4 regions of the Vibrio sp. RC586 genome follow, and region 2 is predicted to be linked to each of the others. Evidence: predicted binding sites of a transcription regulator. Region 2 holds the regulator's gene; each other region holds the start of a gene.
The links. The regulator CRP, encoded in region 2, controls carbon source genes, mostly activating them, when cyclic AMP is high. The targets are predictions, from matches to a motif close to TGTGANNNNNNTCACA.

Region 1: the regulator CRP is predicted to act here: its motif matches at 2,876-2,891, upstream of deoD (purine-nucleoside phosphorylase).
Region 3: the regulator CRP is predicted to act here: its motif matches at 1,616-1,631, upstream of udp (uridine phosphorylase).
Region 4: the regulator CRP is predicted to act here: its motif matches at 2,141-2,156, upstream of cdd (cytidine deaminase).

What each region holds. Positions count from the first base shown of each region.
Region 1 is NZ_ADBD01000008.1:374,025-378,900, forward strand. It holds gene VOA_RS08790 (hypothetical protein) at 1-367, opposite strand, end outside; gene VOA_RS08785 (hypothetical protein) at 523-1,992, opposite strand; gene deoD (purine-nucleoside phosphorylase) at 2,057-2,767, opposite strand; gene VOA_RS08775 (YbgA family protein) at 3,089-4,042, shown strand; gene VOA_RS08770 (MerR family transcriptional regulator) at 4,032-4,832, shown strand; gene phrB (deoxyribodipyrimidine photo-lyase) at 4,842-4,876, shown strand, end outside.
Region 2 is NZ_ADBD01000005.1:105,863-110,738, forward strand. It holds gene VOA_RS15010 (hydrolase) at 1-329, shown strand, start outside; gene VOA_RS15005 (YheU family protein) at 439-648, shown strand; gene VOA_RS15000 (phosphoribulokinase) at 743-1,612, shown strand; gene crp (cAMP-activated global transcriptional regulator CRP) at 1,855-2,487, shown strand; gene VOA_RS14990 (DUF1338 domain-containing protein) at 2,569-3,360, opposite strand; gene astD (succinylglutamate-semialdehyde dehydrogenase) at 3,457-4,876, opposite strand, start outside.
Region 3 is NZ_ADBD01000007.1:597,051-601,926, forward strand. It holds gene VOA_RS11535 (hypothetical protein) at 1-689, shown strand, start outside; gene udp (uridine phosphorylase) at 771-1,532, opposite strand; gene VOA_RS11525 (zinc/cadmium/mercury/lead-transporting ATPase) at 1,802-4,126, opposite strand; gene VOA_RS11520 (CBS domain-containing protein) at 4,241-4,657, opposite strand.
Region 4 is NZ_ADBD01000007.1:356,474-361,349, forward strand. It holds gene sbcB (exodeoxyribonuclease I) at 1-1,022, shown strand, start outside; gene VOA_RS12515 (CidA/LrgA family protein) at 1,051-1,425, shown strand; gene VOA_RS12510 (LrgB family protein) at 1,416-2,090, shown strand; gene cdd (cytidine deaminase) at 2,261-3,148, shown strand; gene VOA_RS12500 (AEC family transporter) at 3,308-4,183, shown strand; gene purT (phosphoribosylglycinamide formyltransferase 2) at 4,337-4,876, shown strand, end outside.

The DNA.
Region 1 (4,876 bases), on a different contig from region 2:
GTTGATCAACGAGTGCCGATTGTTCTAAGGCATTAATCCAAAACTGCTGGGCGGTGTAATACTTAGCTTGTCCCCAGTAGTGTAGGGCATGGATATGAAGGATCTCTGGCAGAAAATGATCAGTATCGAGGTTGCTTTGGTTTTGAAAAGCTTCTTTGATGTATTTCAGCCCAGTACGGTAATCCATCTTGCACCAGTAGCAGCGCGACATGATGATCAGCGCTTCAATCATGGCTGAAGTGAAATGAATCTGCCGAGCTCGGATTAAACACAGTTCAGCTTGAACTAATACCTTCTCAGGCTCAGATTCGATACGCAATCTCAGCTGTTCGATTTCCAGTTCAAGAAGATATTGGCTTTTGTCCAAAATGGTGTCGTCCTTGGGCGATTTAATGCTCGTCATGGCTTGCTATTATAGAGGCAAGACGTCATTAAACACGAATTCATGTGAAATTACGGACACTTTTATCATGTCATTCGACAATAATTGGTGTTATCTCACACTCTTCCTTTCTAAGCAATTTAGGACAAAAGTTCCTTTAATGTTAGGGGATGCTGAGATAAACCTAAGTTTTGTGCCGCAGTGAATCCATGCTTATCTTGATAGCATAAATTATGCCATGCTCGGAAGATATCCAATAACGGTTGGATGCCGCCAGGGCGTAGCTTGCGACGTGGTTCATTAATGAAAGATTCAAACAGCAGCTGGAATCGATTTTGATAAAACTCGATTTGTTTGATGGAAGCATGCTGCAGCCAATGCTGCGGCTCTGGATTACTGCCAGCGAGGTAACAGATGCCTTTCGCTTTGGTCCCTGAATGAGCGATAGCCCAACGGTCACGCCACCATCCCATATGAACAATATCTGTTTTATCAAATGAGGTATGCGCTTGCCAATCGGGGTCTTCTTCCACGTACATAAGGTCAACGTTTTGACGTTGAATTCGAGATAGGCTGACACTCAATGCCGCCGAACGCAGCAGAGGATCCTGCGGCATGTAAATCGAAACACGTTTCTCCGGATCGCACATATCCAACACATGTAAATAGTGTGCATACGAGGTGTAAGGTGGTCGAATCACTGCCCCTTTAGAGGGGTAGTGGAACTGAGCCATGTTGCCCATCGGATCCTCCACATTGGCTCGAGCCAGAATTAACTGGTAGTGGTTATCAATCCGTTCTCGAAGTAGTGTGGCATTTTGAGGGGGCGAGGCTTGGGTTTCTGCCTGATATGCTCGAGGTACAAAACGCGCAGGCGTTTGGTACGGGTCGTGGTCTAGGCTACCAATGGGTTCTTCTTTGGCGGAGTAGTTTAGATGTTGGCAGAGAATGTATCCTGTTTGGGCATCGCCCGTGGCTATCCAATACACACCATTTTGGCTGTGCGCCTGTAAAGGTTGGTAGTGAGAGGCGAAATGATACGCTTTAGCATGGTTGATCCAACGCGCATCGATCATTGCTAATTTGCGTCGGCAACGGCTGGCAATATGGTCAAGATGATCGTAAAACGTCTTAGGATTTATCGCCAATTTACGGCAGATTTCACGCACTGAATAGCCGGTAAACAGTAGCCCGAGCAGTGATTCTTGGAAATTGAGTTTATGGTTTGCCCCCGACCATTTATCAACAAAAGTCGCGTGGCAGGCTTTGCAGCGGTAACGCTGACGATCACCACTATAACCAAAGGCATGGTACAGCTGCTTGTGAGTGTGCACAGATAACCCCGTATTCGTGCAAGCCGGATTATGGCAAGCGGGGAGGCCTTCGCTGTGCAATTGACGTAAGCGGTGCAGTTCATTCACCACTTCGCGATTGTTAAGTAAGGGGGGGAAAGCTCCACATTCACGACAAACCATCGCTGGCCGTTTCGGGTTTGCGCGCTGCAAAACGTAATGTTTTGCTTCACTCAATCCAAAGTTGTCACACGCCAATGTTTTACAAAAGTTGAGTTGTAAACCTTCTGCGTCCGGTGGTAGTTGGTCGTTAGGCACGATCTCCCCCTCGGGGTATTTCTGACCGTCAGACCTTTTGGCCTGACGGTGATGACAAGATAAATTAGATGTTGATTGCGGTTTCAAGCGCGACTTTCATCATGTCATTAAATGATTTTTGACGATCTTCAGAGCTGAGTTTTTCACCACGCAGAATGTGGTCAGAAACAGTCAAAATCGTCAGTGCACGAGCGCCAAGGTCAGCGGCTACACCGTAGATACCAGCTGCTTCCATATCCACACCTAAAATGCCCAGTTTCTTCATTTTTTCGAAGATTTCTGGCTCAGGGGTGTAGAACAGATCCGCAGAGAAAACGTTACCCACTTTCACTGGTACTTGTTGAGTACGCGCTTGATTCACGGCAGTTTCCAGCAGATCGTAATCCGCGATCGCAGCAAAATCATGACCGCTGAAGCGGATGCGGTTTACTTTAGAGTCGGTCGATGCACCCATGCCGATCACCACGTCCATCAGTTTCACATCGTCACGCACTGCGCCACAGCTACCGATACGAATAATGTTCTTCACGCCATATTCTGCAATCAACTCATGGACATAGATGCTGCAAGATGGAATGCCCATCCCATGGCCCATGACAGACACTTTTTTGCCTTTATAAGTGCCAGTAAAACCAAACATGCTGCGTACATCGCACACTTGCTTCACGTCTTCTAAGAAGGTTTCTGCAATGTATTTTGCGCGTAGTGGGTCGCCTGGCATCAATACGGTTTCAGCAAAATCACCAGCTTGTGCATTAATGTGTGGGGTTGCCATGGTTATTCTCCAATTCAGTTCAGCCAACGGAGTAAAGATTGATTACAAATCCTGTTGGCTGAGGATTTATCTGTTGCGCCAATACTAGCCAGTATAGACAGGGCTCCTTGAGAGGGTTGTCACAAAATACTCTCTTTCAAACGGAATTTAAGAGGTTGATAACGAAATATGTTGAAATTGATAAGGCAACCGTTGAGCTAATCGTTTGGCTAGTGTGTAGGTGTATTTCGTGTACAAAAATAAAATTTGTATAGCTTGTGGTGGCGTGCTATAGATCTTGTACGGAAATTTTAATTGTACAGATAAGTGTTGGAGACTCGTATGCAGACCACGCCGCTCAAAATTGGCATCAGTGCTTGTCTTCTCGGGGCGAAAGTACGCTTCGATGGCGGGCACAAAATCAGCCATTTCGTTACAGATGAACTCGCGCGTTACGCTGAATTTGTTTCTGTCTGCCCTGAAATGGGGATGGGCTTGCCAGTGCCACGAGCAACCTTACGGCTGATCTCTGAGAGTGAACGGATTGCCTTGGTGGAAACCAAAGATGGCACTCGTGACCATACCGAAGGGCTGGAACGCTATTCGCAGCAAAAAATCGCTGAGTTGCAAACCTCAGATCTTTGCGGCTATATCGTCTGTGCGAAGTCCCCAAGTTGCGGTATGGAACGAGTCAAAGTGTACAAACAGCATGGCACTGAGAAAGAGGGGGTGGGTATTTACACTCGAATCTTGATGGAAAAAATGCCTTGGTTGCCTGTTGAAGAGGATGGTCGTTTGAATGATCCAGTGCTACGTGAAAACTTCATCACTCGTCTGTATTGCTTGCATGATTTTCATCTCAGTATGGGTGAATTGCCTAGTGCCAAAAAAGTGGTGGATTTCCACTCTCGCTACAAATTGAGTTTGATGGCGCATCATCCAGAGTCCTATCGGGCTTTGGGAAAATTGGTGGCCAATGTGAAACAGTATCCGCTGGATACTTTTATTCAGGAGTACCGCTTAGGTTTGATGCAGGCCTTGGCTCACCGTGCCAGTCGCAAGAACAACACCAATGTGCTGATGCATCTGCAAGGGTATTTCAAACGCTCGCTCAACAAATTGCAAAAAGCAGAATTGTCGCAAGTGATCGAAAGCTACCGATTAGGTGAACTGCCACTGCTTGCGCCACTGACTTTGCTAAAACATTATCTCGCGTTGTATCCCGATGGGTATCTTGATCAACAACGCTATCTGAATCCTTATCCTTCGGAGTTGAAATTACGTTATGGCTTGTGATGAAAAACGTTACGCGATTCGCGAAGTAGCAGAGATAACCGGCGTAAAGCCTGTAACTCTGCGTGCATGGCAGCGTCGGTATAATTTGGTGCAGCCGGATCGTACTGAAAAAGGGCACCGTTTGTTCACCGAGCAAGACATCGAAATGATCCGCCAAATCCAAAGCTGGCTGGCGAAAGGGGTGGCGATTGGTAAAGTCGGGCCACTGTTACAAAGTGGTGTGACTGATCCAGAATTCGCCCCACAAAGTGCTCACCAACTGGAAGAGTGCGAAGCTTTACTCACGGCATTGGCTGCATTACAGCGCTCCAAAGCAGAGCAGATCATCGCAACTGTATTAAAAGAATACCCACTGAATGTGATGCAAGCTCAGTTTTTACAGCCTGTTGCAGAAGCTTTAGAAAGAGTGAAAGGGCCACTGCGTTCCCTACAAATGGGGCTGTTTCGCATTCTAATGTTGACTAAGTTAGCGTTTATTCTCGATGCTGAAAACAAAGCCTCCACCAAAGGCAAGTGTTTGTGCATCAGTTTGGACGAAGCTGGTTCACTCAATGCTTGGCTATGGGCTCTCGCTTGGGCAGAAAAAGGTTATCAAGTGACTCTACTTGAAGCGGTAGAGGATATTCGCGGTTTACAAGATCATCCCAGTCTAGCTTCATATCACACCTTGGCGCTTCATGCTCATCGCTCTTTGCCAGCCACGCAGCTCTCGGCATTAGACAGTTTGCAACAGCGGTTTGGTGATCGGTGTGTGCTGTCCGAGGTATTGCAACAGTTACAACAGCAATAAGGTATTGGTATGCGATTGGTTTGGTTGCGGCGCGATCTGCGCTG
Region 2 (4,876 bases):
CTAAACTTGCTGAGTTTGATGACGTGATCACCGCGCCACTGCACGGTTTTCAAGATGCGTCTGATTACTATCAGCAATGCTCGGGACTCAAGCAACTCACTCAGATCCGAGTCCCGACACAGATCATTCATGCCAAAGACGATCCGTTTATGACCGAAGCCGTGATCCCAGATTTCCCACTGCCAGCGAACATCGATTACCGTTTGTTTGAGCATGGCGGCCATGTGGGTTTTCTGAGTGGATCATGGCTAAAGCCCCGCTTTTGGCTAGAGCAAACCCTGCCCGAGTATTACTCACATCTGCGTGATGACTTTCTGCATCAATCCTAACGCGCCCCTCCTCTTTTAATGCAGTATCATTGTAAGGGGAAAGACTCAAACGACTTGGAGTAAGCGCTCCAAGTCGGGTTGGGATCCATCATAAAATAAAGAGGTATTTATGATCATTCCATGGCAACAAATTGCGCCGGAAACACTCGACAATTTGATCCGTGAATTTGTACTGCGTGAAGGCACAGATTATGGTGATGTAGAAGTGTCGCTGGAGGAAAAAATTGCTCAAGTACGCACGCAGTTACAATCAGGGCAAGCTGTGATCGTCTATTCAGAATTGCATGAAACCTTCGATATTAAATGCCATCCGTTTTAGCCAAGCAGTGACGGCTTCATTTTCCGTGCTATAGTCATTTCCGGGTGGTGCCTGAGTTAGCACCAAAATCAAGGACTTAAGGACAAGGTTTGTCATGTCAGCCAAACATCCGATTATTGCGGTGACGGGTTCTTCCGGCGCCGGTACCACAACCACCTCTGAAGCCTTTCGCAAGATGTTCAATATGATGAGCATCAAGCCTGCTTGGGTTGAGGGGGACAGTTTTCATCGCTTCACCCGTCCAGAAATGGATGTAGAAATCCGCAAGGCACGCGAGCAAGGTCGCCATATCAGTTACTTTGGTCCCCAAGCCAACGATTTCCCAACCCTTGAAGAATTCTTCCGCCAATACGGAAAAGTAGGCACCGGCCAAGTGCGCCGCTACTTGCACACCTTTGATGAAGCAGTGCCGTATAACCAGATGCCCGGCACGTTTACGCCTTGGCAATCACTGCCCGAAAACTCAGATGTGCTGTTTTATGAAGGCTTACACGGCGGTGTAGTCGATGGTGATGTCAATGTTGCACAACACGTCGACTTTTTGATTGGCATGGTGCCGATCGTTAACCTTGAGTGGATTCAGAAATACGTACGCGATACGCGCGATCGCGGCCATTCACGCGAAGCGGTGATGGATTCCATCGTCCGTTCAATGGACGACTACCTCAAATTCATCACCCCACAGTTTTCACGCACCCACATTAACTTTCAGCGTGTTCCTACGGTCGATACTTCTAACCCACTCAATGCCAAAGGCATTCCAACACTGGATGAGAGTTTTGTGGTGATCCGTTTTCGTGGCATCAAAAACGTCGATTTCCCATACTTGCTGGCGATGATTGATGGTTCATTCATGTCGCGCCACAACACCATCGTGGTTCCTGGTGGCAAAATGAGTTTTGCCATGGATTTGATTGTGCGTCCGCTACTGCAACAACTGATCGAAACCGGAAAAATCGGCTAGATCCGAACAGTGATGAATGCTTACTTTTCATACCGTGATCATGTGCACAATTTTGCGTAGCAAATCGGACTGGTGACACGATTAAAATCAAGAAATCGATTTCGAAAAAGGATACTATTCTTAACCGAAACATAAGATAGCTTGCAGCCTTGGGTAACACCTCTTATTCTAGTAAGCCCAATTGAGGCTTCGCTAAAATATGGATAGCGGCAAGCGTACCCTGCAGAGGAAGTGAGATTATTATGGTTCTAGGTAAACCTCAAACCGATCCAACACTAGAGTGGTTTCTTTCACATTGTCACATTCATAAGTACCCATCAAAAAGCACATTGATCCACGCGGGTGAGAAGGCGGAAACGCTGTACTACATCGTTAAAGGTTCAGTTGCGGTACTGATTAAAGATGAAGAAGGTAAAGAGATGATCCTCTCTTACCTGAACCAAGGTGATTTCATCGGTGAGCTTGGCTTGTTTGAAGAAGGCCAAGAGCGTACCGCTTGGGTTCGTGCTAAAACACCTTGTGAAGTGGCTGAGATCTCATTTAAGAAATTCCGTCAATTGATCCAAGTAAACCCAGATATCTTGATGCGCCTTTCAGGTCAAATGGCTCGTCGTCTGCAAGTGACCAGCCAGAAAGTTGGCGACCTTGCGTTCCTAGACGTAACGGGCCGTATCGCACAAACTCTGCTGAATCTTGCGCGTCAGCCAGATGCGATGACTCACCCAGATGGCATGCAAATCAAGATCACTCGCCAAGAGATCGGTCAAATCGTTGGCTGTTCTCGTGAAACCGTTGGCCGCATCCTGAAGATGCTGGAAGAGCAAAACCTGATCTCTGCCCACGGTAAAACCATCGTGGTTTACGGCACTCGCTAAGTGCTCCGATTAACCCGTATCGTGTTATAAAAAATAGCCACCCAACGGTGGCTATTTTTTTGCTTGTATCACACGGCAACCTCAGCGGTTCGTGCTTTCAAAAATCTTATCCGCCGATGCTTCGACAAATCCGGGGTAGAGCAACCCATTCGCCATTGGATAACGTTTGGCGAATTCATAAAACCCACCGGGGATCATCTCCGCACTTTCGTTAAAACGCACTAAGACTTTATCGGCCATGGTTGAAGATTGCTCCAGTAACACTTCAGGTGAGCCCTTTACTTCCCCACCCGATTCATTAATGCTAAATCCATGTTGACGCAGATGGTCATTGACCTGTTTTACTTCATGCAGCGCCTTGAGCTGATTCACGCTGACCGTAAAGTGGTTTGCGCCATAGCCATGCGCCGCAAGCCAAGCCGCATACTCGCTCTCTTTCGCTAAAATAAGATAGTCGGCATGGCTTAAGTTCCATAAACGGCCACCATACAGAAAAGCCTCGCCAGATAACGCTTCGGCATCGACCTGAGCCACCAACTTCGCCACAATCGCTTGCAGATCTGGGGAACACTCTTCCACTTTCAGTTCACTGATGAAGACTTTCGGTTGCAAAGGATCAGGATGTTCAAAATGCTTAGCGGCCAGCTTTTTGCTTTTGAATTCGTACTCACCACACGGTTGATAGCCGAGCGCCAGAAACGGCTTCGCCAACGTTTCTAATCCTAGCGGCGCGACATTAAATGTGCGCAGCGCAATGTGGTCATTAATCAGCGGCTCATCTTCTTGTAAGAGTTGATGCACTTTCTCTGCCGATGGGCAGAGGCGCTCAATATAATCATTCCAGAGCGATTGAAATAAAACGGTTGGCGTCATAACGCCTCCTTGTTAGTTCTGTAGCAAGAGTAAGAAATATCAACCTGTGACGAAAAAAGTGCCTACTTGGCTGCGCAGGCACAAAATAAATTATGATTAGAGTTCAACGCCTGGGCTCAAAGTCGCAGGAAGCAATGTTGTCTCCCCCTCCATTGAGGCCATCGGATAAGCGCAATAATCGGCGGCATAAAAAGCACTCGGGCGTAAATTGCCTGAAGCGCCAGGGCCACCAAACGGTGCATCACCACTGGCTCCGGTTAATTGGCGGTTACGATTGACGATGCCCGCACGAATATGATCGACAAAGTAATCCCACTCGTCATCGTCAGTCGAGACGAGTCCAGCGGATAAGCCAAATCGGGTTTCATTGGCAAGTTCTACCGCTTGCACCAAAGTCTGATAACGCACCACTTGTAGCAAAGGTCCGAAATATTCATCATCCGGCAAGCGCTCAATCGCCGTAACATCTATGATGGCCGGTGTGATAAACGCCGCATGCAAAGCGTGAGCTTCAAGTAGACTTTTTCCGCCTAACCCTTGTAAGTGGGCTTGCGCGTTGAGAATTGCTCGTGCTGCCGCTTCCGAAACTAACGGTCCCATAAAGGGGGCTGGCTCAGCAAAGGGCTGATCAATACGCAGCTTGGCCGTTACCGCAACCAGTTTATCGAGCAGTACATCGCCTTTCGTCCCTAGTGGCACATACAAGCGACGCGCACAGGTGCAACGCTGACCACTGCTGATAAACGCGGATTGAATAATGGTGTAGACAGTCGCGTCCAAATCGCCATAGTGATCCGAAATCACCATGGGGTTATTGCCGCCCATTTCCAGCGCCAACATTTTGTCCGGCTGACCGGCAAATTGGCGATGCAGCAGATGCCCAGTATTGGCACTGCCAGTAAACAGCAAACCATCAATCCCGCGTGATTGTGCCAACGCAATCCCCGTCTCTTTTGAGCCTTGAACCAGATTGATCACCCCAGCAGGCAAGCCAGCCTGTTGCCATAACTGCATCAAGACTTCGCCAGTCCACGGCGTTTGTTCGGAAGGCTTAAACACCACGGTATTGCCCGCCAGCAGTGCAGGCACTATGTGTCCGTTCGGCAAATGACCAGGGAAGTTATATGGCCCAAACACCGCCATCACGCCCAACGGCCGATGGCGCAATACCAGCTGATTACCCGCCGATTCACGCACCGTTTCACCGGTACGCTCATGGTAAGCACGAATCGAAATCGCGATTTTTCCGGCGATCGACGCCGCTTCCGTGCGCGTTTCCCACAGCGGTTTTCCCGTTTCTTTGGCAATCACTTGCGCAATACGCTCACTGTTGGTTTTCACTAATTCCGCAAAGGCCAATACCTTTTGTTCACGCTCGGCAAATGGGCATTTTTTCCAGTCTACGAACGCTCGGCGAGCCGCGTTTACCGCGGCTTCCACTTGTTCAACACTGGCACTGTAGCCTTGCCATAAAAGCTCATGGCTATAAGGCGTATGTGATTCCAGTTTTTCACCA
Region 3 (4,876 bases), on a different contig from region 2:
ATCGTAGTTTGACTCACCAAACTCTTAGTCAGTTAGGGCTTGGTCAACAAGGAATGACTCAGCAAAGGCAACTCCATCTGCAAGATTTACAACAGCACTTGTTGGAGAAATCAGAGCAACTGATCCAAATCGCCCATTTTGATAACAGACCGTCTTATCGGATTTTGCAGAACTCATTAAAGAAGGTGTTAAACGAGTGGTCACAAGCTAACGTGAGCAAGAATCAACGCTTGCATGGCAAGCTGATCCGCCACTGCATGTATTTGATGGATGATGTGGTATTGGCATGGTTAGCGGAATCAGGTCGTGAAGAACTGAGTGATGAGTACCATATGAACTGGCAGCAAATTTTTGATGCAATGGAGACACTGACTCAATTACGCCTGTGTATTGACGATACTCGAAATGAAAACAACGGGTTACGTATAAGACATTATTGTGAAATGATGCAACGCAAGCTGAATCAATTGGCGCTAATCAGCCCCTTAACGCTGGGCTCGCCAGTCTGTTCATCCGCAATGCGTCAACTCAATGAGGTGACGGACAATACTCACGTAGAGTTGGAGAGCGATGCGCTGTACCAATTAAGCTCTGAGCTTTCATCAACCATTGCTCAGGTTTACGATCATATGCTCAATGATCTGGTGGAAAGCCTTTATCACCCTTTGCCGCAACTCGTTGTCGCTTAAACAGAAGCGGAAAACAGAAAGCGCCACACAAGGTGGCGCTTTTTAGTCATACTCTTTAGTAATAACTAAGGAGTCTATGAATTATTTGAGCATCTTACGCGCAGCTTCCACCACGACTTTGATTGAGCGCGCTTCGGTTTCTTTCAGTGTCGCGTGGTCTGGGATCTCTTTCTGAGTACGGTTGATGATCACACCCGCTACACAGCCCGCTTTCAAACCTGAACTTGCACACATGGTCAACAGAGTTGCGGATTCCATTTCAAAGTTCAGCACGCCCATCTCTTGCCACTCTTTCATGGAGCCTTGGAAACGGCGCACGACGCGACCAGTAAAAGTGTCGTAACGCTCTTGGCCTGGGTAGAAGGTATCAGAAGAAGCCGTGATACCCATATGTACCGCCGCACCGCTTTCTTGTGCCGCCGCTTTCATTGCGGTTGCAACATCAAAATCCGGTACAGCAGGGAATTCCATCGGTGCGAAGTGCAGGCTTGCACCATCCAAACGCACTGAACCAGTTGTAACAATCATGTCACCCACATTAACGTGGGGCTGAATAGCACCTGTAGTGCCAACACGCAGGAAAGTGCGCACACCCAATTGTGCCAATTCTTCAACCGCAATCGACGTTGAAGGGCCACCAATACCGGTTGAACAAACCACAACAGACTGGCCATCCAGCTCCGCGCGGTACACGGTATATTCACGATGGCTAGCGAGGAAAACTGGGTTATCCATCAGCTCCGCAATTTTCTGCACACGAGCAGGATCACCCGGAATAATGGCTAATGTTGCACCATTTAAATCAGCTTCGGTCACACCAAGGTGAAATACAGTTTTGGTCATAAGGGGGCTCCTTCATTGCGTCTATTCAGCGCACTTATCATTTAGGGTACTGAGACACTGTACCTGATAGAGTCATCTAATTAAGTGATTTCAATCACAAGGAAAAGAGCAATGAGTGACAAACTTTCACAAATTATCGATCAATATCACAATGCAAATGTATCTGTGCTGCAAATCTATCCATATATACGGAAAGGCTATGTAGGAGCTGGCTCATTAGAATGATGGCATCATTTCAACTAGGGGGACTTCCCCTAGTTGAACGTCCATTATGAGGATTGAGAAGATGAATTTTGAGTACGGAACTTGAGCAAACGCAACGCGTTGAGTGTAACCAGTGCTGTTGCCCCACTATCGGCAAGCACCGCGACCCATAGACCTGTGATACCCAGTAGGCTTGTGACCAAAAACACGACTTTGAGTCCTAATGATAAGGTGACGTTTTGGCGAATGATGCTCAACGTGGCGCGTGAAAGCTCAATCATCCCCGCAAGCTCAACCAAACGGTTGTGGGTAATTGCAGCATCGGCGGTTTCTAGTGCGACATCGGTACCACCGCCCATCGCAATACCTATACTTGCTTCTTTCATCGCGGGCGCATCATTAATGCCATCCCCGACCATGGCAACTCGTTGGTTTTGCGCCAACTGTTGGATATAACGCACTTTATCTTGGGGCAATAATCCTGCACGAAAATCCATATTGAGTTGACGGCTCATCGCCGCAGCACTGCGTTCATTGTCGCCGGTCAACATCAATGCATTCACACCGATGTTCTGCAAAGCTTCAACAGCTTGGCGCGCATCATCACGCAAGGTATCTTGCCAAGCAATAACACCGACAACGCTCTCTCCTTCTAACATCACCACAACAGTTTTACTTTCTGCTTCAAGAGCTGCTACTTGTTGAACGACTGCATCCGGTAAAGCTGTGTCTACTCGATTTGGCGCTAAAATACTGTACGCTACCCCATTGATATGGCCACGAATTCCACGGCCGACCAACGCCGTACGATCTTCAGCTTCTGGAATATCCAACTGAGCAGCTTGCGCTTTAGCAACGAGCGATGTAGCCAATGGATGATGTGAACCCATCTCTATCGCTGCGGCCTGCGCTAATAAGGTAAGGCCATCCCAATCTTGGTAAGGAATGATATCCGTCACTTGTGGTTTACCTTCCGTCAAAGTGCCCGTTTTATCAAACGCAATGGTTTCGATTTTTCCTAATTGCTCTAATGCCGCCCCACCTTTAATCAAAGCCCCACGGCGTGCCGCAGCCGCTAGACCGGATGTAATCGCAGCAGGCGTTGAAATCACTAATGCACAAGGACAAGCAATCAACAGCAGCGCCAAACCACGGTAGATCCACGTTTGCCAATCGGCACCAAATGCCAATGGTGGAATGATGATCACCGCAATCGCGACCAACATCATTAATGGCGTGTACCAACGGCTGAATTTATCTAGGAAACGCTCCAACGGCGCTTTGCGTGACTCCGCTTCTTCGATCATGTGCAAAATACGATCGATCGCATTTTCACCTTGTTTAGAGGTAATTTCGACCTGCACGACTTTGTCAACAATGACGCAACCCGCCGAAACACGATCGCCCTCTGTCAGCTCCACCGGCAGCGATTCCCCCGTTAGTGCGCTATTATCTAGGCTCGCGCTAGCAAGCAAACGACCATCAGCTGGAAGACGCCCACCAGGAGCCACTTCGATAATATCTCCAGGCTGTAACTGCGCCGCAGGCACTGTGATACGTTGACCATTTTCAATTCGTAGGGCATTTTCGGGCACCAACGCCATCAGGGCTTGTACACCCGTGCGCGCCCGTGATGCCGCGTAAGCTTCCAGTCGCTCACCAATCAAAAACAGCAGTAAGACCATAGCGGCTTCTAAGGTTTCGCCGAGATATAAGGCCCCGATAGCGGCAACGGACATTAGCGTTTCAATCGAGAAAGGAGAACCCGATTTCGCCAAACGCCAAGCTTGTTGGATGATAGGGAATAAACCCCATAGACAGGTTGCAATGAAAATCCAACGACTGATGTCGTCTGAACTGACTAAAACACCAATCGCCATCAGTGCCACAATGCCAATAATTCGGCCATTTTCACCCTGCCAGAATCGAGGCTGAGTTTGTGATGATGGCGCAGAGCCTTCCGTTGGGGAGCTTAAAGTAAATCCGGTATCGCGTACCACCTGTTCAATTTGCTGTGCAGTCGCCTGTTGATTAAAACTCACGACCAGTTTTTGAGTTGCAAATGTCACTTGTACTCGAGTGACATCACTCAGTTGCTTGACGGCCTTTTCAATTTTTTGGGCGCAGGAGGGGCAATCCATACCTGACACAAGCCAACTCTGCTGGTAGGTAGCACTAGATGAACCTATCTGACCTCGAGCAGGCTCTTCATCAAGGGTAGAGCCTCCCTCACCCTCAGTAGCGCTACAACAGCTATCCCCCTCGCTGTGTGATGCAACACCTTCAGCTCGGATTGACAAAATTTTAGGGCTACCCGAACAACTCGTAGCATGTGCAGAAAGCGGTTGATGTAATGATTTAGAACGACACGCTTGATGTTTAACACACATATTTCGATCTCCTTTTTGTGGTCTATCGCCAGCCTACACCTTGGAGTTAACTTCAAGGTCAAGCCATTTTTTACGATAAACGCACAAAACAGGTCGCTCTGCATCATTTTCCAACTAAACCGGATGTTGAAAACAACTGTTCAAAGTTTTACTTAATGCGCGCAACACATCGCGCCGAGTGATCACCCCAACTAATTGACCTTCCGCGATCACCGGATACATTTTGGGTTTTCCCACTTTCATCATGGCCGCCATTTCGATAATCGAAGTCTCGGGGGACACAAATAGCACTTCTTTATGCATGCAGTCACTGACGATATGGGTATCTTGGCAGTGATAACTGGCATGTACCAATTTATCCAATAGATCCTGCTCAGATAAAAAACCCACCACACGTCGCTGTGCATCAATCACAGGCCCCCCCATATTCTCTGAACGTACAACCTTATCCAAGGCAGCAGTGAGAGACATATCTGGGCTGAATGTGATTGCTTTTGTGGTCATATAATCACTTACTTTCAGTGAGTCCATTCTGATCTCCTTTGCGTCAAAATCATGCTCATTTACATCAGTGTTGTTCAAAATGTCTGATTTAGCCTGTCTCATTTTGTAGCTTAGCCACACAATTTAGACCATTTCACATTTTTATGAACGCCATGAACTTCATCAAAAGTGATGATATGTATCAGTGTCTATTCACGATAAGATGAACTATAAATAGATTATTACGCAATCAATCAATAGGGACAG
Region 4 (4,876 bases), on a different contig from region 2:
TACTGGATGTGATCCGAGCTTGCTATGCTCTGCGCCCTGAAGGCATCGAATGGCCAGAGAATGATGAAGGCTTTACTAGCTTTAAGTTAGAACACCTTTCTGTTGCCAACGGCATTGAGCACAGCAACGCGCACGATGCGATGGCTGACGTGATTGCCACGATTGAATTGGCGAAAAAGATCAAAGCCGCGCAGCCTAAGTTGTTCGACTATTTCTTCAACATGCGCCACAAACGCAAGCTGACTGAGCTGATTGATATCGTTAACCAAACCCCGCTGATGCATGTTTCCGGTATGCTTGGACGTGAGCGTCACTACACCAGTTGGATTGTGCCGATTGCTTGGCATCCGACCAATCAAAATGCGGTGATTATGGTGGATTTGGGTAAAGACCCTCAGCCGCTGTTGGATTTGGATGCAGATGCGTTGCAAGCACGCCTCTATACGCGTTATGAAGACTTAGCGCCCGATGAACTGCCCGTTCCGGTGAAATTAGTGCATCTCAACAAATGCCCTATTCTTGCTCCAGCCAAGACTCTGACAGCAGAGAATGCTGAAAAGATTGGTATTGATCGCGAACAGTGTCTTGCCCATTTGAATGTGATTCGTCAGCACCCAGAAATTCGTGAAAAACTGGTGACGGTATTCAGTCAAGAGCGCGAGTTTGCCAAGGAAAACAATGTGGATAGCCAATTGTATGAAGGGTTCTTCTCGCCTGCCGATCGTGCGGCGATGGAGATCATTCGTACCACATCACCGGATAATCTTGGCAGCCTTGAGATTAAAGTGGCAGATAAACGTATCGAACCACTGTTGTTCCGTTACCGCGCTCGCCATTACCCACATACCTTAACCGATGCCGAGCAGCGCCGCTGGGCAGCGCATTGTCGTGACTATTTTGAACGTAACCTTGAAAGCTATATGCTCAATTTGGAAAACTTAGTTCATGAACATCAGACTGACGAAAAGAAAATGGCGATTTTAAAATCCGTCTACCATTACGTTGAAAAGCTCGCTCACTAACGTTTATTTTTACTTGCTGACTTCATTAATGATCAAAAAAATAGCTCAATACTGCGTCTCGATGGGACTGATTTTTCTCTGTCTCTTGGCAGGCATCAACTTACAAACTTGGTTAGGCATTGCCATTCCCGGCAGCATCATAGGGTTACTGATCCTATTTGGCTTGATGGCCAGCGGTTTAGTACCTGTCGAATGGGTCAAACCTAGCGCCACCCTTTTTATCCGCTACATGATTTTACTGTTCGTCCCGATCAGTGTCGGCTTGATGGTGCACTTCGATACGCTACTGGCTAACATCGCACCGATCCTTGCCAGCGCTATCGGTGGCACCTTAATTGTTATGGTGACACTGGGACTGATACTGGATCGCATGCTGAAGAAGGGGAAAAAATCATGTGGTTGATCATCACTCTGCTGGTGTTTTTCGCGGCGCGTTGGCTCGCACAAAAATGCAAAACACCGTTAGCCAACCCATTGTTAATCAGTATTGGGATACTGATCCCGTTGCTGACCTATCTGAAAGTGCCTTTTGAAACCTACTATGCCGATAATCAGTGGCTGAGTTACTTGCTGCAACCTGCCGTGGTTGCTCTGGCTTACCCGCTCTATGAACAATTACCGCAAATTCGTGCCAACTGGCGTCTTATCGCTTTAGCGTGTGGCGTGGGCAGTGTGATGTCGATGATCACAGCCAGCTTGATTGCAGTATCCATGGGAGCGGACATCCCCTTAATCGCGGCATTAATGGGGAAATCAGTAACGACACCGATTGCCATGGAAGTCGCCCGTCAATTGGGGGGAGAACCGGCTATCGCTGCGATTTTGGTACTACTCGTTGGCCTCTTTGGGGCAATCCTTGCTTACCCCATCTACAAACTGCTCAACATTACCCACCCGATTGCTCGTGGCTTGACGATGGGAACCGTTTCTCACGCTCTCGGTACAGCAACATGCGCCGAGAAAGATCCGCGTGATGCCGCCTTTAGCTCTTTAGCTTTAGTGATATGCGGCGTTATTACTTCGGTTTTTGCACCAAGCTTATTCGCGTTGGCTCTCTGGCTGAACTAAACCACTCTTAGAGTGATATCACATATCATCGGGCTGCAATCGATATCATGTGTGACATCACTCTAACAATGAAACACTGATAATTATTGCAGCCTTTAGTGTGACTTAAATCACTAAATAAAATCTCATATTCCCTAAAATAGGATCCCATGCTACGAAAAGGAATCACTATGAGAAACCGTGTTGAACAAGCATTACAACAGATGCCCGCCTCTTTTGCCCCTTACTTACGCGAATTGGTGCTGGCCAACAATTTCGATGCTACTTTCTCTGCCGAGCAGTACCAGCAATTATTGACCCTTTCCGGACTTGAAGATGCCGACCTGCGCGTTGCGCTTTTACCGATTGCCGCCGCTTACTCTTTTGCGCCTATTTCCGAATTTTATGTAGGCGCCATCGTACGTGGCATCTCAGGTCGCCTCTATCTTGGTGCAAATATGGAATTCACTGGTGCACAATTAGGTCAAACCGTTCACGCAGAGCAATGCGCCATCAGCCATGCTTGGATGAAAGGTGAACAAGGCGTTGCCGACATTACCATCAACTTCAGTCCTTGTGGCCATTGTCGCCAGTTTATGAATGAGCTGACCACCGCCTCTTCGCTGAGAATCCAGCTTCCAAAACGTGCAGCAAAAAGCTTACAAGAGTATCTACCCGAATCGTTTGGCCCTGCCGATCTCGGTATTGATTCAGGCCTGATGAGCCCAGTCAATCATGGTAAAACCACTAACGATGATGAAGAGTTGATCCAACAAGCCCTGCGTGCGATGAACATCAGCCATTCACCTTATACCCAAAACTTCAGTGGGGTTGCACTGAAAATGCGCAGTGGTGCAGTTTACCTTGGCGCGTATGCCGAAAATGCTGCATTTAACCCAAGCTTGCCACCGCTACAAGTGGCCTTAGCACAAGCCATGATGATGGGTGAATCGTTTGAGGAAATCGAAGCCGCTGCACTAGTAGAAAGTACAACCGGTAAAATCAGCCATCTTGCCGATACACAAGCGACACTGGAAGTGATTAATCCGGATATCCCGCTCTCCTATCTTTCACTGTAAATCGAAAAGAAGAGGCCGCTGGCCTCTTCACTTTTTTGTACCAACACTTTTGCTAAACCGCTTGCGAAAGCTGTCGTGCGCACATTTTTCCATCACCTACCATGACGTTCTGAATAAAGCCTGATAATTTGCGCTTTTTACACGCATCTCTAGCGAGCTATGTTCGAACAAATCGTTGCGATACTTTTTCCGGTCATCAGCTTGGTGCTGATTGGTTATCTGATTGGCCTCTGGCTCAAACCCGATTTTCGCCCGATCAATCGCATCAATATGGAGGCCTTTGTGCCTGCGTTGGTGTTTTCTTCACTGGTCAACATGCCGCTGGATACACAGCAGACACCCCTGCTAATCTCAGCTCTCATTGCCGTATTGTTGCCTGGCGTATTGATGCTAGGAGTGTGTCGTTTGGGCGGATGGTCATTTAAAACATGGGCTCCGCTACACATGTTTCGCAACAGCGGTAATTTAGCGATTCCCCTGTTTACTTATGCTTTTGGCGAAACAGCACTCCCCTCTGCCGTGTTGCTGTTTGTGGTCTCTATGTGTCTGCACATTAGCTTAGGCGTTGCCATGTTAAGCAAAGGCAGCGTGTTGAAAACAGTGCTCAGCGCTCCTGTTTTTTTAGCATCCTCACTGGCTTTACTACTCAATCTAAGTGGAGTCTCTGTCTGGTCACCCTTATACAACGCCACCGCTTTACTCGGGCAAGCCGCCGTTCCGGTGATGCTGCTTTCACTCGGGTCGCAAATGATCAATCTGCGTTTAGAGGGCCTGAAAGTGGGCATCATTTCTACGGTGCAATCTTTACTTACTGGCGCTTGTGCGTTTGTGGTGATTTATCTTTTCATTCCCCTACCCCCTCTACAACTGCAAATGATGGTGCTGTTTACCATGCTGCCACCCGCGGTGATGAACTACCTCTTTGCCGAACGCTACCACATAGAACCGGCTCAGGTTGCCGCTATGGTGCTATTTGGGAATTTCTTCAGCTTATTGAGCCTACCCATTTTGCTCTTTATCGCCCTTTCTCTATGATGGACATTCTCCACAAAACTGTCATCAACTTGACCAAACATGAGCTAATCTGACTGGTTACAGCGGGAAGCAAACGTTTTCTTTTCTGCTTTGTTCCAGTATCATGGCCGCTGTTTTTTGCTAATGTTGACTGAATAACTATAAGGATTGTCTATGTTTGGGACAGCAACTCGGGATAACGCAACACGAGTACTTTTGCTTGGTTCTGGTGAGCTCGGTAAAGAAGTAGCGATTGAATGCCAACGTCTTGGCCTCGAAGTGATCGCCTGTGATCGTTACGCCGATGCGCCTGCCATGCAGGTTGCCCATCGCAGCCATGTATTTGATATGCTTGATACCGATGCATTGCAGCAAGTCATTGATTTAGAAAAACCTCATTTTGTCGTACCCGAAATTGAAGCGATTGCCACGAGCAAATTGGTCGAGTTAGAAGCGCAAGGCTTGAATGTGGTTCCGACCGCCAATGCGACTCGCCTGACGATGAACCGTGAAGGCATTCGTCGACTCGCGGCGGAAGAGTTGGGTCTACCGACTTCCCATTATCAATTCGCGGATAGCTACGAAAGCTTTGCCGCAGCAGTAGAAACCATTGGTCTACCTTGTGTTTGTAAACCAGTCATGAGCTCATCAGGCAAAGGACAAAGTGTTATTCGCACCCCAGAACAAATTGAAGCCGCGTGGCAGTACGCTCAG